4 regions of the Pseudomonas sp. Cab53 genome follow, and region 4 is predicted to be linked to each of the others. Evidence: predicted binding sites of a transcription regulator. Region 4 holds the regulator's gene; each other region holds the start of a gene.

Region 1 (7,633 bases), 1.1 Mb from region 4:
GGGTTCAGACCGGTCATTTCCAGGTCGATCCAGATCAGGTTCTGCGGATTTTGCATGGGGGGCTCCTCGGCGTAGCCCAGCAGTTTAGCCTAGGCCGGCCCTCGGGCGTGCTAAACTCGCGGCCGTTTTACCTAATCGCTGCATTTCTTCATACGGAACACCCATGGCCAAACGCCAACTCAATCGTCGTCAGAACTGGCGCATCGAAAAGATCCAGGGCGAACGCGCCGCCCGCGCCGCCAAGCGCGAATCCAGCGCTGTCGAGGCCCTGGAGGGTGGCGACCTGGGCCCTGAACAGACCGGCCTGGTGATCGCGCACTTCGGTGTGCAGGTCGAGGTCGAGGCCCGCGAAGGCGAGTTGGCCGGCCAGGTGTTCCGCTGCCATCTGCGGGCCAACCTGCCGGCACTGGTCACCGGCGACCAGGTGGTCTGGCGCGCCGGCAACCAGGGCATCGGCGTGATCGTGGCGCAATTGCCGCGCCACACCGAGCTGTGCCGTCCGGACAGCCGCGGCCAGCTCAAGCCGGTGGCGGCCAACGTCGACATGATCGTCATCGTGTTCGCCCCGTTGCCCGAGCCCCATGCCAACCTGATCGACCGTTACCTGGTGGCCGCCGAACATGCCGGCATCCGCCCGTTGTTGCTGCTCAACAAGTTCGACCTGATCGACGCGCACAACGCCCCGGCGCTGAACGCCCTGCTGTCGGTCTATCGGGACCTGGGCTATCCGGTGCTGGAAGTCTCGGCCCACCACGGCAACGGCATGGAGCAGTTGCAACGGCAACTGGACGGGCGCATCAGTGTGTTCGTCGGCCAGTCCGGGGTCGGCAAGTCGTCTCTGGTCAACAGCCTGCTGCCAGAGGTCGAGACCCGGGTCGGGCCGCTTTCCGAACTGTCCGGCCAGGGCACCCATACCACCACCACCGCGCGGTTGTTCCACTTCCCCGGCGGCGGTGAACTGATCGACTCGCCGGGCATCCGCGAATTCGGCCTGGGCCACGTCAGCCGGGCCGATGTGGAAGCCGGTTTCATCGAGTTCAACGAGTTGATCGGTACCTGCCGCTTCCGCGACTGCAAGCACGACCGCGAACCCGGTTGCGCCCTGCTCAAGGCCCTGGAAGAAGGCCGCGTGCACCAACAACGGATGAACAGCTACCGCTCGATCATCGCCAGCTTGCCGGACAGCAGTTACTGACTGTAGGAATACACAATTTCCGTGGCGAGGGAGCTTGCTCCCGCTTGAGCGCGAAGCGCTCACCAAAAGGACTGCTTTGCAGCCCGGCGGGAGCAAGCTCCCTCGCCACGGGAATTGCGAAAGATAAAAAAAAGCCGACAGTCATGTCGGCTTTTTCATGGGTCACTGCCCAGGCGTTGCGGGCGGTTTGGGCGCCGCATCGTCAAACAGGTTCAACCGTTCGCGCAGTTCGTGGGCCGGCACCGGTTGCTGGTCCGCCGGCAACGCGTTCGGGTCCACCGCCGCGCCTGACGGCGTTGCCGGGGCTTCACCGGGGGCGCCCTGACCCTGGACAGGGTCTGGCGCCGGGTCGTTGGTTTGCGAACCTTCGATGGCTTTTTGAGCCTTCTTGGTCAGCACCACGATGTCGATACGCCGGTTGATCGGGTTGAACGGGTCCTTGCGGTCGAACAATGCCGAGGAGGCATAACCGACCACCCGCGCCACCTGCTCATCCGGATAACTGCCAGCCACCAGGGCGCGACGTGCGGCGTTGGCGCGGTTGGCAGAGAGCTCCCAGTTACCGTAGTCACCCTTGCCGACGTACGGCTTGGCGTCGGTATGGCCGCTGATGCTGATCTTGTTCGGCACCGCCTTGATGGTGTCGGCCATGGCCAGCAGGATGTCCTCGAAATAAGGCTTCAGGCGCGCGCTGCCGGAGTCGAACATCGGCCGGTTCTCGGCATCCGTGATCTGGATGCGCAAGCCGTTCGGCGTGATCTCGAACAGGATCTGGTCCTTGAACTTCTGCAATTGCGGGTTCTCGTCGACCTTGTTCTGCAACTCCTGCAGCAGCAATTCCAGGCGCTCGCGCTCGACCTGCTCGGCCATGCCCTCGACCTGATCGGTGTCCACCGTCACCTTGTCGGGCTGTGGCTGGGACTTGACTTCAGGGTTGAGGGTATTGTCCGGCGCCAGGGTCGGCGAACCACCCAGGTCGATGATGTAGGGCGTGCCACTTTCGGAGAAGCCGATTGGGTCCTTGAAGTAACCGGCGATGGCGATTTTCTGCTCCGGGGTGGCCGTGGACAGCAGCCACAGCACCAGGAAGAACGCCATCATCGCCGTCGCGAAGTCGGCGAAGGCGATTTTCCAGGCACCCCCGTGGTGTCCAGCGGCGATGCGCTTGACACGCTTGATGATGATCGGCTGGTTATTTTCCATATCAGCGACCGCGAACTGCTTGTTCCAGCTCGGCGAAGCTTGGACGGTGCGCCGGGTACAGGACCTTGCGGCCGAACTCCACCGCCAGCGACGGCGGCATGCCCGAGGCAGACGCTACCAGGGAGGCCTTGATGGCCTCGTAGACGTTCAGTTCTTCCTTGGCGTCATGGGCCAGGGAATGGGCCAGGGGGCCGAAGAAGCCATACGCCGCCAGGATACCGAAGAAGGTCCCCACCAGCGCCGCACCCACGTGCAAGCCGATGGACGCCTGGTCGCCTTCGCCCAGGGACGCCATGGTCACCACGATCCCCAGTACCGCCGCAACGATACCGAAGCCGGGCATGCCATCAGCGATGCCGGTGACCGCGTGGGATGGGTGTTCCAGGTCTTCCTTCAGGTTGTAGAGCTCCATGTCGAACAGCCCTTCGAGCTCATGGGGCGCCATGTTGCCCGAGGACATGATCCGCAGGTAATCGCAGATGAACGCCGTCATGCGGGCGTCCTTGAGCACGGCTGGGTACTTGGCGAAGATCGGGCTGGCGGCGGCGTCTTCGATATCGCCTTCGATCGCCATCATGCCTTCGCGGCGGCTTTTGTTGAGGATCTCGTACACCAGCCCCAGCACCTCGATGTAGAAGGTATGGGTGAAGCGCGAGCTGAACATGGTCAAGGATTTCTTGATCACGTGCATGGTCATATAGCCAGGGTTGGCCTGCAGGAAAGCGCCAAAGGCCGCACCGCCGATGATCATCACCTCGAAGGGCTGGATCAGGGCGGCAATCTTGCCATGGGAGAGCACGTATCCGCCGAGCACGCTCGCGAACACGACAATGATGCCGATAATTTTAGCCATAGATAGAAAGTACTTATTTAAGTCGGGTTCAAGGTCATATTCGGAAGCTGAAAAATCTCTTCTTCTACTTATCGGCAAAACTGCGCCAGACTATAGCCAGTTCCGGCGAAAAGCCAATTTGCCCCGTTCCGGGCGTAGATAATTCATGGGATGATCGCGTCCAACCATGGCTAATGTATCGAACGTCCCGACTCCAAGACCGTCCACCCTCGAAGGCTGGGTAAAGCTGCTCCAGGGTGTCCACCTGCCGGTGCCCCAGGCCAGCCACGACCTGGTCTGCAAGGCGCTTGCCGACAGCCGCCGCTCGTTGCGCGACATCGCCGAGCTGATGCAGGAAAGCCCAGCCCTGGCCCTGAGCGTCATCCGCGAAGCCAACCATCACACCCATGGCAGCCTCGCCGAACCGGCGGAAAACCTTGAAGTCGCCCTCAACCGCCTCGGCCTCAAGCGCACCGAGCAATTGCTCGCGCGCCTGCCTTCGCTGCCCGAGCAGCAGATCCCCGTGACCCTGCGCCAACTGCAACTGATCAGCCAGCACGCCACGCAACAGGCCAACGGTTTTTTCTCCAGCCGCCTGGCGCGGTTGTGGCAGGACATCCACTGGGGCAGCCTGCTGTTCCTCTCGCCGCTCTGGCCCCTGGCCCTGACGCACCCGCGGCTGCTCGGGGAGTGGGAGCTGCGGGTCATCCATAAAGGCCAGTCGGCCAGCCAGGTCGAGCACGAACTGTTCGGCGTCGGCCTGCTGGAGATCTGCCTGGGCGTGGTCGAAGCCTGGCGCCTGCCGATCTGGGTGGTGCAAGGCTACCGCTTGCTGCTCAACGAACGGCGCGAATTGGTGAAAGTGCTGCGTATCGCTCGGGACAGCGAGCACCCGTTGCGCCAGCAGAATCGCCTGGACGATGACCCGACCCTGCGGCGCTGGCTCAATCAGCCGGCCAACACCGTGCTGCTGGCCAACGGCCTGGCCCTTTCCGCGCACCAGGCCTGGGACGCCCCCCACATCGCCCGCTGGCAATACCTCACCAGTTTGTATCTGCAAATTTCAATGGACGATGTCCAGCAGCAACTGCACCAACAAGCCGCCAACAGCGCCCGGCAACACGCCATGCCAGACCTCTGGCACCCGGCCGAGGCCCTGATCTGGCCCTGGGGCAGTCGCCGCGTCCAGCCCGGCCAACGGTCGACGCCCCCGCCCAGCGCCCCGGACCTGAGCCAGTGGCGCAAGCAATGCTCGGCCCTGCTGGTGGAACCGAGCCCGTTCAGCAACGCCATGCACCTGACCAGTTCGGCTCGCGATGTGCTGGTGGCCTGCGGCATGCGCCGGGTGATGATCCTGATGGCCGACCGCAGCCAGACCAGCGTGCGCGTGCACCAAACCGCCGGCCTGGCGAAAGAGGTCGCGGCGATGAGTTTCCCCATCGCACAGAGCAAGGTCTTGCAGCGGTTGCTGGCCCAACAGGCCCAGGTACGCCTGAACCCGGACAACAATGCCCAGTTCTCCGCGTTACTGCCGCCGGGCCTGCGCGCCCTGTTCAAGGGCGAGCACCTGCTGCTGCGCTCACTGACCTGCAACGGCCGGGTGATCATGCTCGTCGTCGTGGACCAGGGCGGCGGCCCTTTCTCGGACGTCACCGTGCAGGCCTTCGGCAAAACCGTGCAATGCATCGAAAGGGCCCTGCACACCTTTACCAACCGGGGCCGTTGAACTTGCTACAATCCTTTCCCTTTGCGCCCCTGGAGACCTCACATGCCTGACTTCTCTGGCTTGCCGCTGGTGATCGAGCCGAGCGAGCTGCTGCCGCGCCTCGACGCCCGCGAACTGATCCTGGTGGACCTGACCAGCGCCGCCCGCTACAGCACCGGGCACATTCCCGGCGCCCGCTTCGTCGACCCCAAGCGCACGCAACTGGGCCAGCCACCGGCGCCGGGCCTGTTGCCGGCAAAAGCCGACCTGGAGGCCCTGTTCGGCGAACTCGGGCACCACCCGGACGCGGTGTACGTGGTGTACGACGATGAAGGCGGCGGTTGGGCCGGACGGTTCATCTGGCTGCTGGACGTGATCGGCCACGGCAACTACCACTACCTCGACGGCGGCCTGCTGGCCTGGCTGGACGAGGGCCTGCCGGTGTCCACAGACGCACCCGCGCCCGGCGACGGCTCAGTGAGCCTCACGTTGCACGACGCGCCAACCGCCACCCGCGAATACCTGCAAAGCCGCCTCGGCGCCGCCGACCTGGCCATCTGGGACGCGCGCGGCCCACTGGAGTACTCCGGCGAGAAAGTCGTCGCGGCCAGGGGCGGGCACATTCCCGGCGCAGTCAATTTCGAATGGACGGCCGGCATGGACCAGGCCCGCAGCCTGCGCATCCGCAAGGATATGCCGCAGATCCTCGAACAACTGGGCATCACGCCCGACAAAGAAATCATCACCCACTGCCAGACCCACCATCGTTCTGGCTTCACCTATCTTGTGGCCAAGGCGCTCGGTTATCCGAGGGTCAAAGGCTATGCCGGTTCCTGGGGCGAATGGGGCAACCACCCCGACACCCCCATCGAACGTTGAAGGCTCTTAAGGACCGTTAATGAAAAACCGTTTGTTCATCCTCTCTCAGTACCTGCTGCCCCACCACCTGCTGTCGCGGCTGGCCGGTTGCATTGCCGAATGCCGCGTGCGCTGGTTCAAGAATGCCTTCACCGCGTGGTTCGCCAAGCGCTATCAAGTGGACATGTCCCAGGCCTTGGTGGAAGACCTGACCGCCTACGAACACTTCAACGCGTTCTTCACCCGCGCCCTGAAAGACGGCGCGCGGCCGCTGGACGAAACCCCGGGCGCGATCCTCTGCCCGGCCGACGGCGCGGTCAGCCAGCTTGGCCCGATCGAGCATGGCCGGGTGTTCCAGGCCAAGGGCCACAGCTTCAGCGTACTGGAGCTGCTGGGCGGCGATGCGGCCAATGCCGCGCCGTTCATGGGCGGTGATTTCGCCACGATCTACCTGTCCCCGAAGGACTACCACCGCGTGCACATGCCGCTGGCCGGCACCCTGCGGGAGATGGTCTACATTCCCGGACGGATTTTCTCGGTGAACCAGACCACGGCCGAAAACGTGCCGGAGCTGTTCGCCCGCAACGAACGCGTGGCGTGCATCTTCGACACCGAACGCGGGCCAATGGCCGTGGTGCTGGTGGGAGCGATGATCGTGGCCTCGATCGAGACCGTCTGGGCCGGTTTGGTCACGCCGCCCAAGCGTGAACTGAAGACGTTCCGCTACGACGAAGCGGCCCGTGCACCGATCCACCTGGAAAAAGGGGCCGAACTGGGGCGCTTCAAGCTGGGTTCCACGGCCATCGTACTGTTCGGGCCGAACCAGGTGAAATGGGTTGAAAGCCTGGTGGCCGGTTCGCCGGTGCAGATGGGCCAAGGCCTGGCACTGCCAAAGGCCTGAGTAAAAGATCAAATGTGGGAGCGAGCTTGCTCGCGATGGCGATATAACAGTCACCTCGATGGCGACTGTCCTGGCGTCATCGCGAGCAAGCTCGCTCCCACAGGGTATCCAGCATAGATAGCGCACCTCCTTCGGCTACAACTGCTAGAGTTGGAACATCACGTTTGTTTCCCGCCGGAGCCCGTCCACGGCATGAATGAGACCAGCCCTCTCCAGTTGCTGCGTGTCCTGTCCCCGACGCAATCGCGCCTGTCGTTCTGCGAAGCCACGCCGCGCGACCTCAAGCGCTGGATCGCCGACCTGCCCAAGGCCAACATCGGCGAAACCGCCCGCCTGTTGTACCAGGCCCTTGGCGAACTCAACCAGTTGCTCACGCCCAGCGACAATCGCCTGCAATTGCTCGAATTGCTGCGCCCCGAGGTGTATTACGTCTGCAAGCACCTGGAGCGGCACTTCCTGCAACAGGCCATCGTGCTGGATGACCGCTCGCGCAAGATCGTCAACCTCTGCCAGGCCCTGCAAACCCAGCTGGCGATGGGTTACAAACAGATCGTGGCACGCATCGCATCCAAGTACACCAAGGACCGCGCCCGCCTGCTCAGCACCGCATTGCAGCGCGCCATGCACGCCCTCGATGGCCCGCTGATTCGCGCCAGCCAGCTCTACAGCCCTGTGCCTGAAGGCTTGTGGCTCGATTTGCACCAGTTATACCGGATTGCCTGCCAGCACCGTTTGCAACAACAAAGCGTGAGCGACGAACTGGCCAGCCAGGTTCACCAGTTGAGCCCCGAGCAAACCTACATCGTCGCCCTGTTGCTGGGCGCCTCACGCAGCAATCAGCTGCGCCAGGGCCAGATCGCGCGACTGGCCGAAGCCCTGGAGGCGTGGAGCCAGTGGGTCAGGCTCGACCCTGCCAGCAACGCCACCAGCCTGTTCGCC
Region 2 (7,633 bases), 1.1 Mb from region 4:
CCGGTGGCGAGCACCGGAGCCGTCGGCGAATCGGCCGCCGGCGGTAATTGAGAACGGACCTGTTGTGGTTCCAAGGCAGCACTGATCATAAATCTCTCCTGTTTTCTCGATCTGTTTCCGGCATGCGCCAGAGCTGTTGTTACATTGGCCAAATCCTGCGGCCAGGCGCACAAGCGCTACGCAAGGTAAGCAAAGCGCTGCCCAATGCGGCGAAGCGAATCAGGTGGGAGGGCCGTTGCAAGGACTGCACCAGCCGCTGTTACCCTTCCATTACCCTGACCTGTAGCCGTTGCGAAAAGTTTCGACTTTTTTTCGTCTGGATGACCGGTCGGTATTACCCCCGGTTCGCGAGTCTAGGTCAGAAGCTAGAGCGCTGCGGTGCGCTTCGTCGAATTGTCCGACAATCACGTTTTTTGTCGGCAATGTCTTACACGACAGCGCGAAAGACGCGCCGACGAAGTGCATGTTTCTGAAATCAAAACCGTGTAGAGGGCATGCCGTGTTTTATAGCGGCGCGCGATGGGATGGCGTCGCGCACCATTAAGGGGCGTGAGCGATGGAAGCTTTTTGATGGCTCGTGCGCTGTCGAAAAACTACTGGTGAACGACAGGCTGGGGCGGTGATGTTGGCTGGGATGGCGTCTTCGCGGGCAAGCCCGCTCCCACAAGGATCGTTGCCAGGTGGGGGTTTTGTGGACATGCCCCATTCAATTGTGGGAGCGGGCTTGCCCGCGAAAGCGGTCTGTCTGGGGCGGTGATGCTGGCTGGGACGGCCTCTTCGCGGGCAAGCCCGCTCCCACAGGGGTCCTTGGCCAGGCGCCGGTTTTGTGGACATGCGCCATTGAATTGTGGGAGCGGGTGTGGTCAGGGGGTGGCGGTCAGTAGGCGGATGGGTTGGCCGGCGGCCCAGGCCAGGAGGTCTTCGATCATCAGGGAATAGAAGAGCTGGTAGTTCTGTTGCGTGACGTAGCCCACATGCGGGGTGGCCAGTACGTTGTCCAGGGTTCGGAACGGGTGGTCGGCGGGCAGGGGTTCCTGGGCGAAGACGTCGAGGGCGGCGCCGGCCAGGCGTTTGTGCCGGAGGGCATCGATCAGCGCGGCTTCATCGACGATCGGCCCGCGGGCGGTGTTGACCAGCAAGGCAGAGGGTTTCATCCAGCCCAAGGCCTGGGCATCCACCAGGCCGCGACTGCGTTCGCCGAGCACCAGGTGGACCGACAGAATATCGGCCTGCTCGAACAGCGCTTGCTTGCTCACATAGGTCACGCCTGCTTCGGCGGCGCGTTCGGCCGTGAGATTCTGGCTCCAGGCGATCACCCGCATGCCGAACACCTGGCCGAACTGCGCCACCCGCGTGCCGATGCTGCCCAGGCCGAGGATCCCCAGGGTCTTGCCGTGCAGGTCGCCACCCAGGCCTTGCTGCCACAAACCGGCGCGCAGGGCATTGGCTTCCTGCACCAGGTTCCGGGTCAGGGCCATGATCAACGTCCAGGTCAGTTCGGGCGCGGCGTGCTTGTAGCTTTGCGTGCCACACACCTGGATGCCCAGCCTGGCGGCGGCTTCAAGGTCGAGGGCGGCGTTGCGCATGCCGCCGGTGAGCAACAGCTTGAGACGGGGCAGGCGCTGCAACAGGTCTTCATCGAAGGTGGTGCGCTCGCGCATCACGCAGATCACTTCGAAGCACTGCAAACGCTCGACAAGGGTGTCGCGGTCAGCGGGGTAGTCATGGACAAAGGTCACGTGGCCCACGGCGTCCAACGGCGACCAGTCGACCACGTCCCGCGCCACGTCTTGCCAATCGTCGATGACTGCTATTTGCACCGCCATGGAACACCTCGTCAGGGAATGGGTTTGTCCAGCCAGCCGAGCAAGGCCTTGTGGAAGCGCTCCGGCTCTTCCATTTGCGGCGCGTGCCCCAGGTTGGGGAACTCCACCAGGGTCGACTGGGGGATCAACTGTGCAACCTGTTTGCCCAGTACCTCATAGCGGCCCAACCTGGCCTTCACGGCGGGTGGCGCGATGTCGCTGCCGATGGCCGTGGTGTCGGCGGTGCCGATCAGCAGCAGGGTGGGGACGCGCAGGTCCTTGAACTCGTAGTAGACCGGCTGGGTGAAGATCATGTCGTAGATCAGCGCCGAGTTCCACGCCACTTGCGTATGCCCCGGCCCTTTGTTCAAGCCGGCGAGCATGTCCACCCAGCGATCGAACTCAGGCTTCCAGCGCCCTGCGTAATAGGTCTTGCGTTCGTAATCGCGGATGCCGTCGGCACTGAGCTTGAGCTCGCGCTGGTACCACTGGTCGACGCTACGGTAGGGCACGCCGAGGGCTTTCCAGTCCTCCAGGCCAATGGGGTTGACCAGCGCCAGGCGCTCGACCTGATCGGGAAACTGCAAGGCATAGCGGGTGGCGAGCATGCCGCCGGTGGAGTGGCCCAGCACCGTGGCTTTCTGTACGCCGAGGGTCTTGAGCAGGGCCTGGGTGTTGCTCGCCAACTGTTGGAAACTGTACTGGTAATGGTCGGGTTTGCTCGAGGTGCAGAAACCGATCTGGTCCGGCGCGATCACCCGGTAGCCTTGCTCGCTGAGGGTCTTGATCGAGTCGCCCCAGGTGGCGGCGCAGAAGTTCTTGCCATGCATCAGCACCACCGTGTGGCCATTGACCTTGCCCTGGGCCGGTACGTCCATGTAGCCCATCTGCAAGGCTTTGCCCTGGGACTGGAAGGCGAAGTGCTTGAGTGTGTAGGGGTAGTCGAAGCCTTCCAGTTGCGCGCCGTAGGCCGGGCCTTGCGACAGGTTGGCGGCCTGGGCGAACCAGGGCAGCGAGGCAGTCAGGAACAGGCTCGGCAGCCAGCGGGCGGTGGAACGCGACATGGTCAATCTCCTTGGGGACCGCCGCCGATCCTGGGGCGGTCCGATTATGGCGACATTAACCACAGGCAACCAAACCGCTCGAACGTTCCACCGCGCGCCGTCAATGGGCAGGGTAATCCGCCACCACGGTTTGCGTGCCGTCCTTCTTCAGGCCGATCACTTGGTAGGCGTCGCTCATGCCGTCCATTTCCATGCCGGGCGAACCCATGGGCATGCCGGGCGCGGCGACACCGAGCAAGTCATCGCGCTTGCTCAACGCCAGTACCTGCTCGGCAGGGACATGACCCTCGACGAATTTGCCGTTGATCTCGGCGGTGTGGCAAGAGCGCAGGTTGGGCGCCACGCCCAGGCGTTGCTTGACCGAAGCCATGTCGGCTTCGACATGGTCATTGACCTTGAAACCGTTGTCTTGCAGGTGCGAAATCCACTTCTTGCAGCAGCCGCAGTTGGCATCGCGGTGCACGTCGATGGTGACCGGTTCGGCGGCCTGGGCCAGGGTGGTCAGGAACAAGGCGCTCAGGGCGAGCAGGTGCAGGGGCTTGGCCATGGAGGGGCTCTCATGTCGAACGATTGGGCGGCAGGATAGCAGAGTAGCGAGGCAGAGCTGACAGGGGGCTGAGGCGCAGATGACAGAATTGTCAGGTGGGACTGAGGATGGGGGCGTCAGCCATACCCTGTGGGAGCCGAGCTTGCTCGCGATAACGGCAGGCCAGCCAACATGATTGTCGACTGACATACCGCTATCGCGAAAGCTCGGCTCCCACGGAGGTTATGGCCGTAGCCGTTAGCGCACCTTGAATCGACCCATGATCGCATTCACCCGGCTGTTGGCGTCCAGCAGTTGTCGGGTGTTGTTTTCACTGGCCAGGCCGCTTTCCACCAGTTCCTCCACCATGTGGCGGATCTGCACCATGCTGCGGTTGATCTCCTCAGTCACCGCGCTTTGCTGTTCGGCGGCGGTGGCGATCTGGGTGCTCAGGCTGTTGATCTGGCTGACGGAACCGGCCATTTCGTCCAGGCCCGAGTTAACTCGGGAAGTCGCATCGGCGGCCGACTGACAACTGGCCTGGGTGTTTTCCATCGCCTGCACCGAAGAGCTTACGCCCTGGGTCAGCCGAGTCAGCATTTCGTTGATCTCCGAGGTGCTGGCCTGGGTACGGGCGGCGAGGGCGCGGACCTCGTCGGCCACCACGGCAAAGCCGCGACCCTGCTCGCCGGCCCGTGCGGCCTCGATGGCGGCGTTGAGGGCCAGCAGGTTGGTCTGCCCGGCAATGGCGCCGATCACGCCGAGGATCTCGGTGATGCGCTGGGCATCCTGCTGCATGCTTTCGACCTTGCGGGTCGCGCTGGACACTTCGTCGATCAGCGCCACGACGCTGTTGGACGCCTCACCGACCACCACGCGAGAGCGATCGGCGTGCTCGTTGGCGCGCTGGGTGAACGCGGCGGTCTCGGCGGCGTTCTGCGCCACGCTTTCGGCCGTGGAGCTCATCTCGGTAATGGCGGTCACGGTCTGGTCGGTTTCCGAGGCATGGCGCATCAGGATCTCGCTGGTGTGGGCCGAGGTCCGTTGCAGGTTCTCAAGGCTGGAGGCCATGGCGCCGGTGGCCTGGGTGACTTCGCCAATCATGTTCTGCAGGTAGGCGATGAAGCCGTTGACCGAATGCCCGATAGCGCCCAGTTCATCTTCGGCGCGAATGGTGATGCGTCGGGTCAGGTCGGCATCGCCCGTGGACAAGGCGTCGATGTTGCCCTTGAGGATCTTCATGCGGTTGGTCAGTTGACGGATCGCGTACAACTGCATCAGCACCAGCAGGATCACCATCGGGATTTGCAGCAGGCTCAGCGTGTTCAACACATCGTCGCGCTGAGCGGTGATCAGGCGGGTCGGCAATGCGGTCGCCAGGAACCACGGCGAGCCTTCGATGGGGCGCATGAAAAAGGTGCTGGCCACGCCGTTGTTGTCGAACTCGATCCGTTGCAGCGGCTGGTCACGGTGGGCCAGGCCGGCCTGGACCTGGGCGGCGAAGGGCGAGCTGGCGGCCAGTTCGCTGATGTTCTTCAGGACGATCGGCCCGTTGATGCGCGAACTGTTGCTGATGATTTTGCCGTCGCCTTCGACGATCAGCATCTCGGCGCTCAGGTCGGCTTCCTTGCGCGCCACCAGCTCGTTGAAGAAGCCCAGGGTCACGTCGATGGTCGACACGCCATAGGGCACGCCGTTTTTCTGGATGGCCATGGCGCAGTTGGTGCGTGGCTCGGCGCTGGCGTCGTCCTTGTAGGCCGCGGCCCAGGCGCACTTGCCCGCCGGGGTGGCCATACCGCCCTTGTGCCAGGGTTGCTCGTAGTAGTTCGGCGCGGCGTCACTGTTCCAGAAGGTATTGACCACCAGCTTGCCGGAGGCATCGCGGTGCCAGAACGTACTGAACTTGCTGCGCCCCTCGGCGCGCTGGTTCGGCAGCGGCCAGATCCCGCCGCCAAACACTTTCAGCTCGCCGTACTGGTCCACCAGCCCTGGCAGCACTTTGTCGATGGCGTCGCTGTCGAGCAGTGGAATGGTCTGGGTGATGCTGCGCTGCTGGGCCTGCACCTTGTTCAATTCGCCCTGGATCTGCTGGGCGACTTCGCCAATCCGGTTGAGGACCACCTGTTCTTCGGTATGGCGCAGTTTGGGCGCGACCAGGTAACTGATGCCCACGACCGTCAGGATCGACAGCACCAGGATGAATAGAACCAGGAACAGCGTGTAGCGAGCCTGAATCGTTCGGAATGCGGGCATGGGGGTGGTTCCTTGCACGGAGGCGTCTTTCAAGAACAGTTGGGATGAACGTACCAACTTGTATCGGCGCGCCTCGCCCAAGCTTGAATGCCGCGCATCGGCGGTGTCGTGGGCCCTGGCAGCAAGTGATCGCCCGTAGGCGAACAGGCGGGTTGGCCTGTACCATGGGCCTCCCGTGCGCTGCCCGTCATCGCTCGATCCGGTGTCACCCCGGCAGGCCCCGGGCTACAGAACGGTAACATTCAGGAAATTGGCAATGACTCATTCACAACGCTTGAAGTACTCGATTCTGATCGTCCTCGTGGTCCTGGCGATCATGCTGGGCCTGTCCTGGATGCAGGGCAAAGGCATGATCAGCGAGCAGCTGTTTCAATACATCGCCATTGCCGTGGCGGTCATCGTGGTGGTGATCAACGGTGTGATGCGGCGCAAGGTCAAGCCCTGACCCCAGGCGTCACTCACCGGCCTCGATCACGGCCATGGCCTTGGGGTGCAGGCAGTAGCTCTTGTCGGGGTTGAGGACGATGACCCCCTCGCTGCACAGGCGCTTCAACACCTCGCGAACACTGAGAAAGGACAACGGAATGTCCAGCCCCAGCAACTGGCTGTGTACACCCCGCACGCCCAGGCCGTGATTGTCCTCGGCCGCCTTGAGCAGCGCGTCGATGACCTTGAGGCGAATCAGGCTGGTCCTCAGTCCGAAGCTCTTGAGCAGGCGCCGGATGTGTTCATTGCCGCCGCGCTCGGCGGGCCTGGCGAAGACGGTGTGGGGGACGGCCAGCGAAACGCCGGTCGGTCGTGGCTTGCCCTCCATGGGCAGTTGCGCGTTACGCATGCAGAAACTCCTTACCAGCCTGTTCAGAAAAGGTCACGGATACTCTCCTGTAATAGGACGAACGAGGGCGGGCAATCATGAAGGGCGGTATGTGAAAAATTTGCCCTTGCTTCGTCAAACCCCGTGATAGAACGCCCTCCAGGCGATTAATTTTTTTTCATCCGGTTCGTTTCCAGGGGAGGCACATTCCGTTCGAACGGGCGGTGTGTGGATGTTCCAGGGCGAACCGCAGCCGGTTGTCACGAGCGTCGGTAGCCGTCCTGGTTTTCTGAAGTCTTCACCTGGAGTGAACGTGAGAATGTCCGGGCAGTTATCGAGGATGGCCCTCGCGGGCGCTTTTATGGGCGTAGCCCTGGGGCTTAGCCCCGTGGTCGTGGCGCAAGACGACCTGGCGCAGGCCAGCGCCGAGATCCGCCGCACCCGTTTTGGCGTGCCGCATATTCGTGCCCAGGATGAGCGCGGCCTGGGTTACGGCATCGGCTATGCGTACGCCCAGGACAATCTCTGCCTGTTGGCGAACGAGATCGTCACGGTCAATGGCCAGCGCTCGCGCTACTTCGGGCCCGAGCAACTGACGGTGGAGCAGCGGGAAAACCGTGTCAGCGATGTGTTTTTCAACTGGCTCAACACGCCGCAGGCGGTGTCCGGCTTCTGGCAGGCCCAGACACCACCGCTCCAGCAACGGATCGAAGGCTACGTGGCGGGTTACAACCGGGCGCTGGCCGAGCGCAAGGCCAAAGGCCTGCCCGTGGAGTGCGCCAGCGAATGGGTTCGGCCGATCACGGCGCTGGACCTGGTCAAGCTGACCCGGCGCCTGTTGGTGGAAGGCGGCGTTGGCCAGTTCGCCGAAGCCCTGGCCGGAGCGCAGCCACCCCAGGCGAGCGCACTCAATGGCGCTGCCGCCAACGGTTTTGCAGACGCCGCGACCCGGCAGCAACGGTTCGCCCTGGAGCGCGGCAGCAATGCGCTGGCCATCGGCAGCGAGCGTTCGTTCAACGGTCGCGGGATGTTGCTGGCCAACCCGCACTTTCCCTGGGTGGGCGGCATGCGCTTCTACCAGATGCACCTGACCATTCCCGGCAAGCTGGATGTCATGGGCGCGGCCCTGCCGGGTCTGCCAGTGATCAACATCGGGTTCAGCCAGCACCTG
Region 3 (7,633 bases), 2.7 Mb from region 4:
CGCCGTCGGCAGCACCACCAACGATTTCGGCACCGAAGGCGCAGCGCAGCACTGTCTGTTCCTCGACACCCGCAAGCAGGCCGAGCGCTTCCACCAACAACTGCTCAATCACTACCTGCGCGCCCACGCCGCCGACCAGGCCGATGCAGCGCAGCGTATCAGCGTCGCCATCGTCGGCGCCGGTGCCACCGGTGTCGAACTGGCGGCCGAGCTGCACAACGCCGCCCATGAGCTGGCGGCCTACGGCCTGGACCGGATCAAGCCGGAAAACATGCACATCACCCTGATCGAAGCCGGGCCACGGGTCTTGCCAGCCCTGCCCGAACGTATCGGCGGCCCGGTGCACAAGACCCTGGAGAAACTCGGGGTGAATGTGATGACCAATGCCGCCGTCAGCCAGGTGACCGCCGACAGTCTGATCACCGGCGACGGCAAGGTGATCGATGCGAGCCTGAAGGTGTGGGCCGCCGGGATCCGCGCACCGGCTTTTCTCAAGGACATCGATGGCCTGGAGACCAACCGGATCAACCAGCTGCAAGTGCTGCCGACCCTGCAGACCACCCGCGACGAGAACATCTTTGCCTTCGGCGACTGCGCCGCCTGCCCTCAACCGGGCAGCGACCGCAACGTGCCGCCCCGCGCCCAGGCGGCGCACCAGCAGGCATCGCTGTTGGCAAAATCGCTGAAGTTGAAAATCGAAGGCAAGCCGCTGCCCCATTACAAATACACCGACTACGGCTCGCTGATCTCGCTGTCGCGGTTCTCGGCGGTGGGTAATCTGATGGGCAACCTCACCGGCAGCGTGATGCTCGAGGGTTGGCTGGCGCGGATGTTCTACGTGTCGCTGTACCGCATGCACCAGATGGCGCTGTATGGCACGTTCCGCACGGCGATGCTGATGCTGGGCAGCAAGATCGGCCGCGGAACCGAGCCACGGCTCAAGTTGCACTGAAGAGAGTCGTTGCTTGAAACACCGCCTTCGCGAGCAAGCCCGCTCCCACAGGAGATCGAGTACCTGATGTGTACGCGGTCAACTGTGGGAGCGGGCTTGCTCGCGAAGACGGCAGTGCAATCGATGCTGATCTACAGCCCTGCACTCAAACCTGAAACCGCTGCACCATCGTGCGCAACGAATTGGCCAACTGCGACAGTTCATGGCTGGACGCACTGGTCTGGTCCGCCCCCGTGGCCGAACGTACGGACAGGTCCCGGATATTCACCAGGTTGCGATCAACCTCACGGGCCACTTGCGCCTGCTCCTCGGCGGCGCTGGCGATGACCAGGTTGCGTTCGTGGATTTCGCTGACCGACGTCGTGATGGTCTGTAGCGCTTCTCCCGCGCGCTCCGCCATCGCCAGGGTGCTGGCGGCGCGACTGGAGCTGGCCTGCATGGAACCCAGCGCCTGGCTGGCACCGCTGCGCATGCCCTGGACCATCTGCTCGATTTCCTGGGTCGATTGCTGCGTGCGATACGCCAGCGCCCGGACCTCGTCGGCCACCACCGCAAAACCGCGACCGCTTTCCCCAGCCCGGGCCGCCTCGATGGCCGCGTTGAGGGCCAGCAGGTTGGTCTGCTCGGCAATGGCCCGGATCACATCCAGCACCTTGCCGATATCCTGCGACTGGTTGGCCAAGGACTGCACCAGGTCACCCGTGACCTGCACATCGCTGGCGAGGGCGCCAATGGCGTCCACCGTGTCACTGACCCGCTGCTGTCCGAGGGAAGCCGACTCACTGGACTGACGCGTGGCATCGGAGGTGGACACGGCGTTGCGGGCAACCTCCTCCACGGCGGTGGTCATTTCGGTGACCGCGGTGGCCGCCTGTTCGATTTCGTTGTTCTGCTGTTGCAGGCTCTGGGTGCTGTCGAGGGTCACCGCGTTCAGCTCATCGGCGGCGGTGGCCAATTGCGTCGCCGAACCGCTGATGCTCTGCAGCGTTTCACGCAGGTTCAACTGCATGGTCGCCAACGCCTTGAGCAAGCGGCTCACTTCGTCGTTGCCGTGGGTCTCGATGGGCCGGGTCAGGTCACCTTGGGCGACATGCTCCGCCGCGCTCAGCGCCTCGCCCAGGGGTTTGACGATACTGCGGGTGAGCAACATCGCCAGGATCACCGTGGCCAGGGCCGCGAGCACGATGAACAGGCTGACGATCATGCGGGAGTTGGCGTAGTGCTCCTGGGATTTCTGGCTCTCGAGGGACACCTGCTGGGAGAACAACTGCGCCAGGTCGTTGAGCTGTTTGCCGGAACCGTCCACCACGGTCTTCATGTCCACCAGCAACAACTTGATCAGGTCCTCGCGCCGACCCTGCTCCGCCAGGGTAAAGGACTGGGCGATACCGGCGCGGTAAGCGGCGAAGGTCTGCTTGAACTGGTCATAGAGCGCCTTGCCTTCAGGGGTGACGACGAGCTTGTCATACGTGGCGATTTTTTCGCTCAGTTCCTTGTCACGGGTGTCCATTTGCCCGCGATACACCGAAATGTTCTTCGGGTCTTCGTCCAGCGCCATGCGCAAGGAAATCGTGCGGATGCGCAGCATCAGTTCGCGAATCTCGTCACCACCGCGAATGCTGGGCAACCACTGGGTTTCCACCGCGACTTCGCTGTCACGGATGCTCGACATCTGGCCCAGCGCAAACACCCCGAGCAACGCCACCAGCAAGGCGATCAAGGCAAACCCCAAGGCGGCGCGGGGGGCAATATTCAGCTGACGAAGAAACATAACGGGGTGCCTTTTTTGTTATTGGCCTGAAATGGGGCGATCAGTCCAAGCCCCGGTTGGTGGGCAATGGGCCCGACGCTTTCGCGAGCAGGCTCGCTCCCACAGGCGTTATCGGCAGGTTGTATGACAACTTGACACCCCGGGCCTTTTTCGCAGGCAAAAAAAATCCCCGTACCTTTCGATACGGGGATTTTCAATATGGTCGGGGTAAGGGGATTCGAACTCCTGACATCCTGCTCCCAAAGCAGGCGCGCTACCGGACTGCGCTATACCCCGGTAAAAAAAAGGCGACCTCAACAAGTCGCCTTCCTCGATCAGTGCTTTTGGCCTCTGATCTTAAGATTCGATTCCAGCGAACTGGTCTCAAAAATGGTGGGTCGTGTGGGATTCGAACCTACGACCAATTGGTTAAAAGCCAACTGCTCTACCAACTGAGCTAACGACCCAAATATGGTCGGGGTAAGGGGATTCGAACTCCTGACATCCTGCTCCCAAAGCAGGCGCGCTACCGGACTGCGCTATACCCCGATTGAAATGGCTCCGTGACCAGGACTCGAACCTGGGACCCAATGATTAACAGTCATTTGCTCTACCGACTGAGCTATCACGGAACTGATATTTCAAGTTACAACGTTGAAGCTAGCTTCAACCTCTTCGACCCTGTTCGCATCGCTGCGTTCGTGTGTCTGAGGCGCGCTATTCTACAATCTTCAAAACCTCTGTCAACCCCTTAAATTGCTTTCAAGACAATGATTTGCAACTTATTTCGGATTCTTTCTCAGGGAGAAGTAACCCTTGGGGTGACGTACTGCGGGGCGCACTTTACAAGCCTTTTCCTTTGAGTTCAACGACCTGATGAAAAAAATGGTGCTTGGAAGCGAGCCATCCCATCAATCAGGAAAAACAACCCCAGCCGTGGCGAGGGAGCTTGCTCCCACTGGGTCGCGTAGCGGCCCCTCAAAAAGCGAGGAGTGCCTCGCACTCCAGCGGGAGCAAGCTCCCTCGCCACAAAGCCCAGATAATCGCCTCAATTGAAGACGATTTCGTCGTTCTGCACTGTACCGGTCACAGTTTCACCTGGCATGAAGCGGCCGGACAGGATCAACTGCGCCAACGGGTTTTCGATCCAGCGCTGGATCGCACGCTTGAGTGGCCGTGCGCCATAGACCGGGTCGTAACCCACCGCAATCAACTTGTCCAAGGCCTCGTCGCTCAATTGCAACTTCAACTCCCGCTCGGTGAGGCGGCTGCGCAGGCGACCCAGCTGGATCTCGGTGATGCCGGCGATCTGGTCACGGGCCAACGGCTCGAAAATCACCACCTCGTCGACCCGGTTGATGAACTCCGGCCGGAAGTGGGTGGAAATCGCATCCATCACTGCCGCACGTTGTGCCTCGCGGTCACCTACCAATTCCTGGATCTGCGCCGAGCCCAGGTTGGAGGTCATCACGATCACGGTGTTACGGAAGTCCACCGTGCGCCCGTGGCTGTCGGTCAGGCGCCCATCCTCCAGCACTTGCAAAAGGATGTTGAACACATCCGGATGCGCCTTCTCGACCTCGTCCAACAGGATCACCGAGTAAGGCTTGCGCCGTACCGCTTCGGTCAGGTAACCACCTTCCTCATAGCCGACGTATCCCGGTGGGGCACCGATCAGCCGCGCCACGGAATGTTTCTCCATGAACTCGGACATATCGATGCGCACCATCGCCTCTTCGGTGTCGAAGAGAAACTCGGCCAGCGCCTTGCACAGCTCGGTTTTACCGACACCGGTCGGGCCGAGGAACATGAACGAACCACTCGGCCGGTTCGGGTCCGACAACCCGGCACGGGACCGACGCACGGCGTTGGCCACCGCCACCACCGCCTCTTCCTGGCCGATCACACGCTGGTGCAACAGGCTTTCCATCTTCAGCAGCTTGTCGCGCTCGCCTTCGAGCATTTTCGACACCGGGATACCGGTCCACTTGGACACCACTTCGGCGATTTCTTCCTCAGTGACCTTGCTGCGCAGCAACTGGTTTTCGCTCTTGCCGTGCTGGTCGACCATCTGCAGGCTGCGCTCCAGGTCCGGGATCACCCCGTACTGCAGCTCGGCCATGCGGTTAAGGTCGCCCTTGCGGCGGGCCGCCTCCAGTTCCTGGCGGGATTGCTCGATCTTCTGCTGGATCTGCGCCGAACCCTGGACTTCGGCTTTCTCCGAGTTCCAGATTTCCTCGAGATCGGAATACTCGCGCTCATGGCGAACGATTTCGTCCTGCAACCTTTCCAGCCGCTTCTTCGCCGCTTCGTCGCTTTCTTTCTTCAGGGCCTGGGATTCGACCTTGAGTTGAATCAGGCGCCGCTCCAGGCGATCCAGCACTTCGGGCTTGGAATCGATTTCCATGCGGATGCGGCTGGCCGCCTCGTCGATCAGGTCGATGGCCTTGTCCGGCAATTGACGGTCGGTGATGTAGCGGTGGCTGAGCTTGGCCGCCGCGATGATCGCGCCATCGGTGATCGCCACCTTGTGGTGAACCTCGTACCGCTCCTTGAGGCCACGCAGGATGGCGATGGTGTCTTCTTCGCTCGGCTCCTCCACCAGCACTTTCTGGAAACGCCGTTCGAGGGCCGCGTCCTTCTCTATGTATTGGCGGTATTCATTGAGCGTGGTCGCGCCGACGCAGTGCAGCTCGCCACGGGCCAGTGCCGGCTTGAGCATGTTGCCCGCATCCATCGAGCCCTCGCCCTTGCCGGCGCCGACCATGGTGTGCAACTCGTCGATGAACAGGATGATCTGGCCTTCCTGTTTGGACAGTTCATTGAGCAGCGCCTTGAGTCGCTCTTCAAACTCGCCACGGTATTTGGCGCCGGCGATCAGCGCCCCCATGTCCAAGGACAGCAGACGCTTGCCCTTGAGGCCATCGGGCACTTCGCCATTGATGATGCGCTGGGCCAGGCCCTCGGCGATGGCGGTCTTGCCCACGCCGGGCTCACCGATCAGCACCGGGTTGTTCTTGGTGCGGCGTTGCAGCACCTGCACGGTGCGGCGGATTTCGTCGTCGCGACCGATCACCGGGTCGAGCTTGCCTTCCTCGGCGCGCTTGGTCAGGTCGACGGTGTATTTGTCCAGCGCCTGGCGGGACTCCTCGTGGTTGGCGTCATTGACTGCTTCGCCGCCACGCAGGTTGTTGATGGCGTTTTCCAGGGCTTTCTTGCTCACGCCCTGGCCGAGCAGCAATTTGCCCAGTTTGCTGTTCTCGTCCATGGCGGCGAGCAGCACCAGTTCGCTGGAAATGAACTGGTCGCCCTTCTGCTGGGCCAGGCGATCGGCCTGGTTGAGCAGCCGGGCCAAATCCTGGGACATGTTCACGTCACCGGTCGGATTCTGGATCTTGGGCAGTTGGTCGAGCTCCTTGGCCAACTCCTTGCGCAGGCTGTTGACGTCAAAGCCCACCTGCATCAGCAGGGGCTTGATGGAGCCGCCTTGCTGTTCGAGCATGGCTTGCATCAAGTGCGCCGGTTCGATACCGGGATGGTCCAGGCCGACGGCCAGGGACTGGGCATCGGACAGGGCCAATTGTAATTTGCTGGTTAAACGATCAATTCGCATGGGTCACCTTCCTTTTGAGCAGGCCGGACCGAAAAACATCCTGAATGAAGAAACCTGCCAGATACCGCTATAGATGTGGACGATTCTGGAAGATTCAAGCGGGCTTCATTGACACAGATCAGTCAGATGGCAGCCCCTTCCAAGCCTTTGTGGGCGCGAGCCTGCTCGCGAAGAAGGCGGCTTGTCAGCCAATTAAAGGTTAGCTGACCCGTCGCCGTCGCGGGCAGGCTCGTCCCCACAAAGGGATCTGCTACAAGGAGGCAGCCGAAGGGGCTTTTTATTGGTCGAGCCAGACCAGGGAGGCGAAGCGGCCGGTACGCGGATTGCGACGGTAGGAGAAAAAGCGAGGATCGGTCACGGTACACAGGCCGCCACCATAGACCGCCGTAACGCCGCGCGCCGCCAGCCGCAGGCGCGCCAACGCATAAATGTCGGCGAGGAACTTGCCGGCATTGTGGCTGGGGACGAAGGCTTGCGCCGTACTGGGCAGTTGCGCGGTGAACGCGTCACGCACTTCCGGCCCGACCTCGAAGGCTTGCGGGCCAATGGCCGGGCCGAGCCAGGCAAGGACCTGGTCGGCGGGCAGTTGAAGGCTGTCCAAGGTCGCTTCCAGCACGCCGTTCGCCAACCCACGCCAACCGGCATGGGCGGCCGCGACGCGGGTGCCGGCATGGTCGCAGAACAGCACGGGCAGGCAGTCTGCGGTCATCGCCGCACACGCGATACCGGGTGTCGCCGTCCAGCTGGCATCGGCGGTGGCCACTTGGCTGGGGTCAGCCTCGACCACGTCAATCCCATGGACCTGCCGTAGCCAGGCTGGACGGATGGCGAATCGATCGGTGAGACGGCGACGGTTTTCGCCCACGGCCGCAGGGTCGTCCTCCACATGATCGCCGAGGTTGAGGCTGTCGAACGGCGCCAGGCTGACGCCGCCCGCACGGGTGGTGACACAGGCCTTGACCCGGTCCGGCGCGGGCCAGTCGGGGATCAGCCAGTCACTCATCCGATGAACGCCTCGCGGTCCTGCTTGAGCAAGGTCAGCAGCCAGACGAAGTCATCCGGCAGCGGCGACTCCCAGCTCATGCGCTTGCCGGTGGTCGGATGGTCCAGCTCCAGGAAACGCGCATGCAGCGCCTGGCGCGGGAAGTTCTTCAGCGACTCGACCATCGTCACGCTGGCTGCCGGCGGAATGCGGAAACGTCCGCCATAGGCCGGGTCGCCCACCAACGGGAAGTTGATGTGGGCCATGTGCACGCGAATCTGGTGGGTACGGCCGGTTTCGAGCTTGACCCGCACGTGGGTATGGGAACGGAAACGC
Region 4 (7,633 bases):
GCACCGGTGGCGGGTTGAAGCTGCTCGAAGCGCTTGGCGTCGGCGCAGGGCTTGGCGCGGCGACAGCGGCCGGTGCCGGGGCGCTGTAGCCACCGACGCGGCGGTTGCTGCGCGAAATGCTGTGGACCTTCTCGCACAGCAACTGCCGGACCTTGTCGGGGTTGCGCGAGATGTCTTCGAAGTTTTTCGGCAGGAAATCCACGGCCCCGGCGTCCAGCGCATCGAGGGTCACCCGGGCGCCTTCGTGGGTCAGGGACGAGAACATCAATACCGGAGTCGGGCAGCGCTGCATGATGTGGCGCACGGCCGTGATGCCATCCATCATCGGCATCTCGTAGTCCATGGTGATCACATCCGGCTTGAGTGCCAGGGCCTGATCGATCGCCTCTTTGCCGTTGGTTGCCGTACCGACAACCTGGATACTCGTATCAGCCGAAAGAATTTCCGAGACGCGGCGGCGAAAAAAACCCGAATCGTCCACCACCAGGACTTTAACTACCATAAACACTCCGTTAGACGAGGCGCGGCCATGGACCGCCCTCCTCCAGAATCAAATACGCCGGGCGGCGTAGCGCTTGAGCATGCTGGGCACATCGAGAATCAGTGCGATACGGCCGTCGCCGGTGATGGTGGCGCCGGACATGCCCGGGGTGCCCTGGAGCATCTTGCCCAACGGCTTGATGACCACTTCTTCCTGGCCCACCAACTGATCGACGACGAAGCCGATCCGCTGGGTGCCCACCGAAAGGATCACCACGTGGCCTTCGCCCTGCTCCTCGTGCGCCGCCGAACTGACCAGCCAGCGCTTGAGGTAGAACAGCGGCAATGCCTTGTCCCGTACGATCACCACTTCCTGGCCGTCCACCACGTTGGTGCGCGACAGGTCGAGGTGGAAGATTTCGTTGACGTTCACCAGCGGGAAGGCGAACGCCTGGTTGCCCAGCATCACCATCAGGGTCGGCATGATCGCCAGGGTCAACGGGACCTTGATGACGATCTTCGAGCCCTGGCCCTTGGTCGAGTAGATATTGATCGAACCGTTGAGCTGGGAAATCTTGGTTTTCACCACGTCCATGCCCACGCCACGGCCCGACACGTCGGAGATCTCGGTCTTGGTGGAGAAGCCCGGGGCAAAGATCAGGTTGTAGCACTCGGTGTCGCTGAGGCGGTCGGCGGCATCCTTGTCCATCACGCCGCGTTTCACCGCGATGGAGCGCAACACGTTCGGGTCCATGCCCTTGCCGTCGTCGGAGATCGACAACAGGATGTGGTCGCCCTCCTGCTCGGCGGCCAGGATCACCCTGCCACTGCGGACCTTGCCCGCTTCTTCTCGCTCCTGCGGCGACTCGATACCGTGGTCGACCGCGTTGCGCACCAAGTGAACCAGCGGGTCGGCCAGGGCCTCGACAAGGTTCTTGTCGAGGTCGGTTTCTTCACCCACCAGTTCCAGGTTGATTTCTTTCTTGAGCTGTCGCGCCAGGTCGCGAACCAGGCGCGGGAAGCGCCCGAAGACTTTCTTGATCGGCTGCATCCGGGTCTTCATGACCGCGGTCTGCAGGTCGGCCGTGACCACGTCGAGGTTCGACACGGCCTTGGACATGGCTTCGTCCTGGCTGTTGAGGCCCAGGCGCACCAGGCGGTTACGCACCAGCACCAGTTCGCCGACCATGTTCATGATCTCGTCCAGGCGTGCGGTGTCGACCCGAACGGTGGTCTCGGCTTCGCTGGCTGGTTTTTCCGCTGGCGGCGCCGACGCGGCACGAGCCGGTGCTGGCGCGGCCGCAGCGGCTGGCTTGGCCGCGGGCGCAGGTGTCTCGGCCTTTGGCTCCGGCGCCTTGGCAGCCGGTTTCGGCGCGGCCTTGGCCACCGGTGCAGCCGTCGCAGCGCCAGCCCCCGTAGCGGAAGCCGTGCCGACTTCGGTGAATTTGCCTTTGCCGTGCAACTCGTCCAGCAGCGACTCGAATTCGTGGTCGCTGATCAGGTCGCTGCCGGCCGCAGCGGCGGCAGGTTGCGCCGGGCTTGGCGCCGAAGCGATGGCCGAATCCAGGGCGTCGACGGCAAAGGTACCCTTGCCATGCAACTGATCGAGCAAGGCTTCGAATTCGTCGTCGGTGATGTCCGAGTTGTCGCCCGCCGCTTTCGGGGCGGCCGGGGCCGCCGCAGGCGCGACGGCATCGACGGCGAACTGGCCCTTGCCATGCAACTGGTCGAGCAACGACTCGAACTCGGCGTCGGTGATTTCATCGCTGGCAGCGGCATCGCCCGCCGGTGCGGCAGCCGGAGCCGCCGGCGCCTCGGCCTGGGCCTTGGCGGCGCTCAGGGAGTCCAGCAGTTGTTCGAATTCGTTATCGGTGATGTCGCCCGATTCCTCGGCGACGGGTTCCTCGACGGCCGGTTCTTCAATGACCGGCTCGGCCACGGCAGCGGTTTCATCCGCCGACTGAGGCTCGGCCAGGCGCGACAGCGCAGCGAGCAGCTCAGGCGTGGCAGGGGTAATCGGCGAGCGCTCGCGCACTTCGCTGAACATGCTGTTGACCGCATCCAGCGCTTCAAGCACCACGTCCATCAGCTCCGAATCAACGCGACGCTCACCCTTGCGCAGGATGTCGAACACGTTTTCGGCAATGTGACAGCACTCCACCAGCTCGTTGAGCTGGAGGAAGCCGGCGCCTCCTTTTACAGTGTGGAAACCGCGAAAAATTGCGTTGAGCAGATCCGCATCATCCGGCCGGCTTTCCAGCTCGACCAATTGCTCGGACAGTTGCTCAAGAATCTCGCCAGCCTCAACCAGGAAATCCTGAAGGATCTCTTCATCGGCGCCGAAGCTCATTAATGGGGTGCTCCTAAAACAGGCTAAAATCCAAGGCTGGACAGCAAATCGTCCACATCGTCCTGACCGGACACAACGTCTTCTCTTTTATCGGCATGAATTTGCGGACCTTCACCCTGAGAGAGATGTTTTTGTGGATCTTTTTCAGCAAGCATCGCTTCACGGTCGTGTTCGATGCCCGCAAAGCGGTCGACTTGGCTGGCCATCAACACCAGCTTGAGCAAATTGCTTTCCACTTCGGTAACCAGTTGGGTCACGCGCTTGATCACCTGGCCGGTCAGGTCCTGATAGTCCTGGGCCAACAAGATGTCGTTGAGGTTGCTGGCGACGGCGCGGTTTTCGCTGCTGCTGCGCGTCAGGAAACCGTCGACCCGGCGGGCCAACTCGCGAAACTCCTCGGCCCCCACCTCGCGACGCATGAACCGACCCCAGTCGGTGCTCAAGGCCTGGGCTTCCTCGCTCAGGCCATTGACCAGCGGCGTGGCGCTCTCCACCAAATCCATGGTGCGGTTGGCCGCCGCTTCGGTCAGCTTGACCACATACCCCAGGCGCTCGGTGGCGTCGGTGATCTGCGAGACTTCCTCGGCCTGCGGCATGCGCGGGTCGATCTGGAAATTGACAATCGCGCTGTGCAATTCACGCGTGAGCTTGCCCACTTCCAGATACAGACCACGGTCACGGGTCTGGTTGAGCTCATGGATCATTTGAACCGCATCGCCAAAACGGCCTTTTTCGAGGCTTTCGACCAGTTCACGGGCATGTTTTTTCAGGGTCGATTCGAAATCGCCCATTGAAGATTCGTTATCCATAGCTCCCCCCGGGGCGCCGTTAGCCGATGCGTTCGAAGATTTTTTCGATCTTCTCTTTCAACGCCTGGGCCGTGAAGGGTTTGACCACGTAGCCGTTCACACCGGCCTGGGCCGCTTCGATGATCTGCTCGCGCTTGGCTTCGGCGGTGACCATCAGCACGGGAAGGTGCTTGAGTTTTTCATCAGCGCGCACCTGGCGCAGCAGGTCGATGCCGGTCATGCCGGGCATGTTCCAGTCGGTGACCAGAAAATCGAAGTTGCCACTGTGCAACATCGGGAGCGCAGTGGTCCCGTCATCTGCTTCGGCCGTGTTGGTGAACCCAAGGTCACGCAACAGGTTTTTAATGATCCGCCGCATCGTTGAGAAGTCATCAACGATGAGGATTTTCATGTTCTTGTCCAATTCGACCTCCAAGCAGTCTTAAACGCGTCCAGCACCTGAACGCGCCATTTCAATCAATCCGGCACAACGCTCGACAACAGCGCGCAGCACAACGGGTGAGACCGTGCAGTACCTGCCAGCCTCGTTCGCAGCGCCCCCGCACTGCGTATCAGCGCGCTCGCCATTCCCCCAAACGCCCCCGCAAACGGGCTGCGCACTGGCTGTGTAACTGGCTGACCCGCGATTCGCTGACCCCCAGGACCTCACCGATTTCCTTGAGGTTCAGCTCTTCGTCGTAGTACAGCGCCAAGACCAGTCGCTCACGCTCCGGCAAATTGGCAATCGCTTCGGCCAGCGCGCTCTGGAAGCGTTCATCTTCCAGGTCACGCGATGGCTCCATGTGAGCACTCGCGCCATCCTCGTGCAGCCCTTCATGCTCGCCGTCCTGCAACAGGTCGTCGAAACTGAACAGGCGGCTGCCCAAGGTATCGTTCAAAATCCCGTAATAATCATCGAGACTCAACTGGAGTTCGGCCGCAACCTCGTGATCTTTAGCGTCACGCCCGGTTTTAGCTTCAATCGCACGGATCGCATCGCTCACCATGCGGGTGTTGCGGTGCACCGAACGCGGTGCCCAATCGCCCTTGCGGACCTCATCGAGCATCGCGCCGCGGATACGGATACCGGCGTAGGTCTCGAAACTGGCGCCCTTGCTCGCGTCGTATTTGTTCGACACTTCGAGCAGGCCGATCATGCCGGCCTGGATCAGGTCCTCGACCTGGACACTGGCCGGCAGCCGCGCCAGCAAGTGATAGGCGATACGCTTGACCAGGGGCGCGTAACGCTCGATCAACTCGTACTGGGCGTCCCGTGCCGATTTCTTGTAGAGGTGGTTGTAACTGCTGGCTGTCATAGCACGGGCCCTGCTGTTTGTTGCACGAGACGCTCGACGAAAAATTCCAGATGCCCGCGCGGGTTGGCCGGCAGCGGCCAGCTATCGACCTTCTGGGCGATTGCCTTGAACGCCAGCGCACATTTGGAACGTGGAAAAGCTTCATAGACGGCACGTTGCTTCTGGACGGCCTTGCGGACACTTTCGTCGTAGGGCACGGCGCCGACGTATTGTAGGGCGACATCCAGGAAGCGATCCGTGACCTTGGTCAGCTTGGCGAACAGATTGCGTCCCTCCTGCGGGCTCTGCGCCATGTTGGCCAGGACGCGGAAGCGGTTCATGCCGTAGTCGCGGTTCAGCAGCTTGATCAGGGCATAGGCGTCGGTGATGGAAGTCGGTTCATCGCAGACCACCAGCAGCACTTCCTGGGCGGCCCGCACGAAACTGACGACCGAGTCACCGATGCCGGCCGCGGTGTCGATTACCAGCACATCGAGGTTGTCGCCGATGTCGCTGAACGCCTGGATCAGGCCCGCGTGCTGGGCCGGGGTCAGGTGAACCATGCTCTGGGTGCCGGAGGCGGCCGGCACGATGCGAATCCCGCCAGGCCCTTGCAACAGTACGTCGCGCAGTTCACAGCGGCCTTCGATCACGTCCGCCAGCGTGCGCTTTGGGGTTAGCCCCAGCAACACGTCGACGTTCGCCAGGCCCAGGTCGGCGTCCAGCAGCATGACCCGTCGGCCAAGCTCTGCCAGAGCCAGGGACAAGTTCACTGACACGTTAGTCTTCCCGACGCCACCTTTGCCGCCGGTCACCGCGATCACCTGTACGGGATGCATGCTGCCCATGTTCGTTCTTTACCTTGTCTTACTTAGACGGAGGCCACATTACTGGCTGCGCGTTCACACGGAACAATGCATGGCAGACCATCGATGTAGGTACAAAAAATACTCATGATAACCTCAGCCGACCTGTTTGGATGGGCTGTGGTAGATATCAGCGAACATGTCAGCCATGGCTTCTTCGCTGGGTTCTTCCTGCATTTGCACACTCACGGCACGACTGACCAGTTGATGACGGCGCGGCAGATGCAGATCATCCGGGATCCGCGGCCCGTCGGTCAGGTAGGCCACCGGCAGTTCATGACCGATCGCCAGGCTCAACACCTCGCCCAGGCTTGCCGTTTCGTCCAGCTTAGTCAGGATGCAGCCGGCCAGCCCGCAGCGCTTGTAGCTGTGGTATGCGGCGGTTAGAACCTGTTTCTGGCTGGTGGTTGCCAACACGAGATAATTTTTTGACTTGATACCGCGCCCGGCCAGGCTCTCGAGCTGCAGGCGCAGGGCCGGATCGCTGGCTTGCAGGCCGGCGGTATCGATCAGCACGACGCGCTTGCGCAGCAAAGGCTCCAGCGCCTGGGCCAGGGACTGGCCCGGGTCCACGTGGGTCACCGACACATTGAGGATACGGCCCAGGGTCTTGAGTTGCTCCTGGGCTCCGATGCGGAAGCTGTCCATGCTCACCAGCGCAATGCTCTGGGCACCGTACTTGAGTACATAACGGGCGGCGAGCTTGGCCAGGGTGGTGGTCTTGCCCATGCCGGCAGGACCGACCATGGCAATCACCCCGCCCTCTTCCAGTGGCTCGACGTCCGGCGTGGCGATCATACGCGCCAGGTGTGCCAACAGCATGCGCCAAGCCTGGCGAGGCTCTTCGATCCCATTGATCAGTGCCAGCAGGTCGCGGGACAACGGACCGGACAGACCGATGCGTTGCAGGCGACGCCACAGGTTGGCCTGGGCCGGACGGCTGCCTTGCAACTGGTTCCAGGCCAGGGAGCCGAGCTGGACTTCCATCAGTTCGCGCAGGCTGTTGAGTTCAAAGCGCATCGAGTCCAGGGCACGCGGGTCGACCCCACGGGCTGGCGCGGCGGGCGCTGGCGCCGGCCGACGCGGCTCGGCCTGGGTAGGCTCGATCAGCGGTTCAGCGGCAGTCAGCGGCAGGCCGGCGGTCAGTGGCTGACCGGCGAACAATTGACGATTGGTGCCTGGCGCGGCCTCGCCTTCGCTGCTGCGCAGGCTCAGTTCGGCCTGGGCACTGGCGATGCGCGATTGGGTCTTGCGCAGCTCGTCCTCGAGTTCCATGTTCGGAACACGCGGGGCCAGCGCCGACAATTTGTAGTCCAGAGCCGCTGTCAGCTCGACACCGCCGGCGATCCGGCGATTACCGATGATGGCTGCTTCGGCGCCCAGCTCGTCACGAACCAGCTTCATGGCCTGACGCATATCGGCGGCGAAAAAACGCTTCACTTGCATAAACCACTACCTCAGCCGTTGGGCCCTACTGTCGCAACGATGGTCACTTGCTTGTTGTCCGGTATTTCCTGGTAAGCCAGCACATGCAGCCCCGGGACCGCGAGGCGCCCGAACCGCGAGAGCATCGCGCGAATCGGACCGGCCACCAGCAGGATCACCGGTTGCCCTTGCATCTCTTGCCGCTGGGCTGCTTCGATCAACGAACGCTGCAGCTTCTCGGCCATGCTTGGCTCCAGCAGAACACCCTCTTCCGAACCTTGTCCTGCCTTCTGCAAACTATTGAGCAATATCTGTTCCAACCTTGGCTCCAAGGTGATCACAGGCAGCTCGGACTCAGTACCTACAATGCTTTGGACGATTGCGCGGGATACACCGACCCGCACCGCCGCCACCATCGCGGCGGTATCT

The links. Region 4 encodes FliA, which starts transcription of late flagellar genes. Its sites were predicted from a motif close to CTAAAGTTTNNNNNNNNNNNGCCGNTAA; they were not measured.
Region 1: the regulator FliA is predicted to act here: its motif matches at 3,320-3,347, upstream of motA (flagellar motor stator protein MotA).
Region 2: the regulator FliA is predicted to act here: its motif matches at 5,709-5,736, upstream of KI241_RS12395 (methyl-accepting chemotaxis protein).
Region 3: the regulator FliA is predicted to act here: its motif matches at 2,832-2,859, upstream of KI241_RS23075 (methyl-accepting chemotaxis protein).

What each region holds. Positions count from the first base shown of each region.
Region 1 covers NZ_AP021902.1:604,715-612,347, reverse strand. The annotation lists gene orn (oligoribonuclease) at 1-56, opposite strand, end outside; gene rsgA (small ribosomal subunit biogenesis GTPase RsgA) at 164-1,195, shown strand; gene motB (flagellar motor protein MotB) at 1,358-2,398, opposite strand; gene motA (flagellar motor stator protein MotA) at 2,400-3,251, opposite strand; gene KI241_RS02575 (HDOD domain-containing protein) at 3,418-4,956, shown strand; gene KI241_RS02570 (rhodanese-like domain-containing protein) at 4,999-5,814, shown strand; gene asd (archaetidylserine decarboxylase) at 5,834-6,694, shown strand; gene KI241_RS02560 (molecular chaperone) at 6,887-7,633, shown strand, end outside.
Region 2 covers NZ_AP021902.1:2,829,888-2,837,520, forward strand. The annotation lists gene glgA (glycogen synthase GlgA) at 1-89, opposite strand, end outside; gene KI241_RS12380 (D-2-hydroxyacid dehydrogenase family protein) at 864-1,826, opposite strand; gene KI241_RS12385 (alpha/beta hydrolase) at 1,838-2,869, opposite strand; gene KI241_RS12390 (DUF411 domain-containing protein) at 2,970-3,416, opposite strand; gene KI241_RS12395 (methyl-accepting chemotaxis protein) at 3,654-5,648, opposite strand; gene KI241_RS12400 (hypothetical protein) at 5,905-6,093, shown strand; gene KI241_RS12405 (fe2+ zn2+ uptake regulation protein) at 6,103-6,483, opposite strand; gene KI241_RS12410 (acylase) at 6,782-7,633, shown strand, end outside.
Region 3 covers NZ_AP021902.1:5,264,625-5,272,257, forward strand. The annotation lists gene KI241_RS23070 (NAD(P)/FAD-dependent oxidoreductase) at 1-952, shown strand, start outside; gene KI241_RS23075 (methyl-accepting chemotaxis protein) at 1,098-2,723, opposite strand; tRNA gene KI241_RS23080 (tRNA-Pro) at 2,923-2,999, opposite strand; tRNA gene KI241_RS23085 (tRNA-Lys) at 3,094-3,169, opposite strand; tRNA gene KI241_RS23090 (tRNA-Pro) at 3,175-3,251, opposite strand; tRNA gene KI241_RS23095 (tRNA-Asn) at 3,259-3,334, opposite strand; gene clpB (ATP-dependent chaperone ClpB) at 3,751-6,315, opposite strand; gene pgeF (peptidoglycan editing factor PgeF) at 6,593-7,318, opposite strand; gene rluD (23S rRNA pseudouridine(1911/1915/1917) synthase RluD) at 7,315-7,633, opposite strand, start outside.
Region 4 covers NZ_AP021902.1:1,723,309-1,730,941, reverse strand. The annotation lists gene KI241_RS07540 (chemotaxis response regulator protein-glutamate methylesterase) at 1-502, opposite strand, end outside; gene KI241_RS07535 (chemotaxis protein CheA) at 551-2,830, opposite strand; gene KI241_RS07530 (protein phosphatase CheZ) at 2,854-3,639, opposite strand; gene KI241_RS07525 (chemotaxis response regulator CheY) at 3,659-4,030, opposite strand; gene fliA (RNA polymerase sigma factor FliA) at 4,191-4,934, opposite strand; gene fleN (flagellar synthesis regulator FleN) at 4,931-5,761, opposite strand; gene flhF (flagellar biosynthesis protein FlhF) at 5,876-7,225, opposite strand; gene flhA (flagellar biosynthesis protein FlhA) at 7,237-7,633, opposite strand, start outside.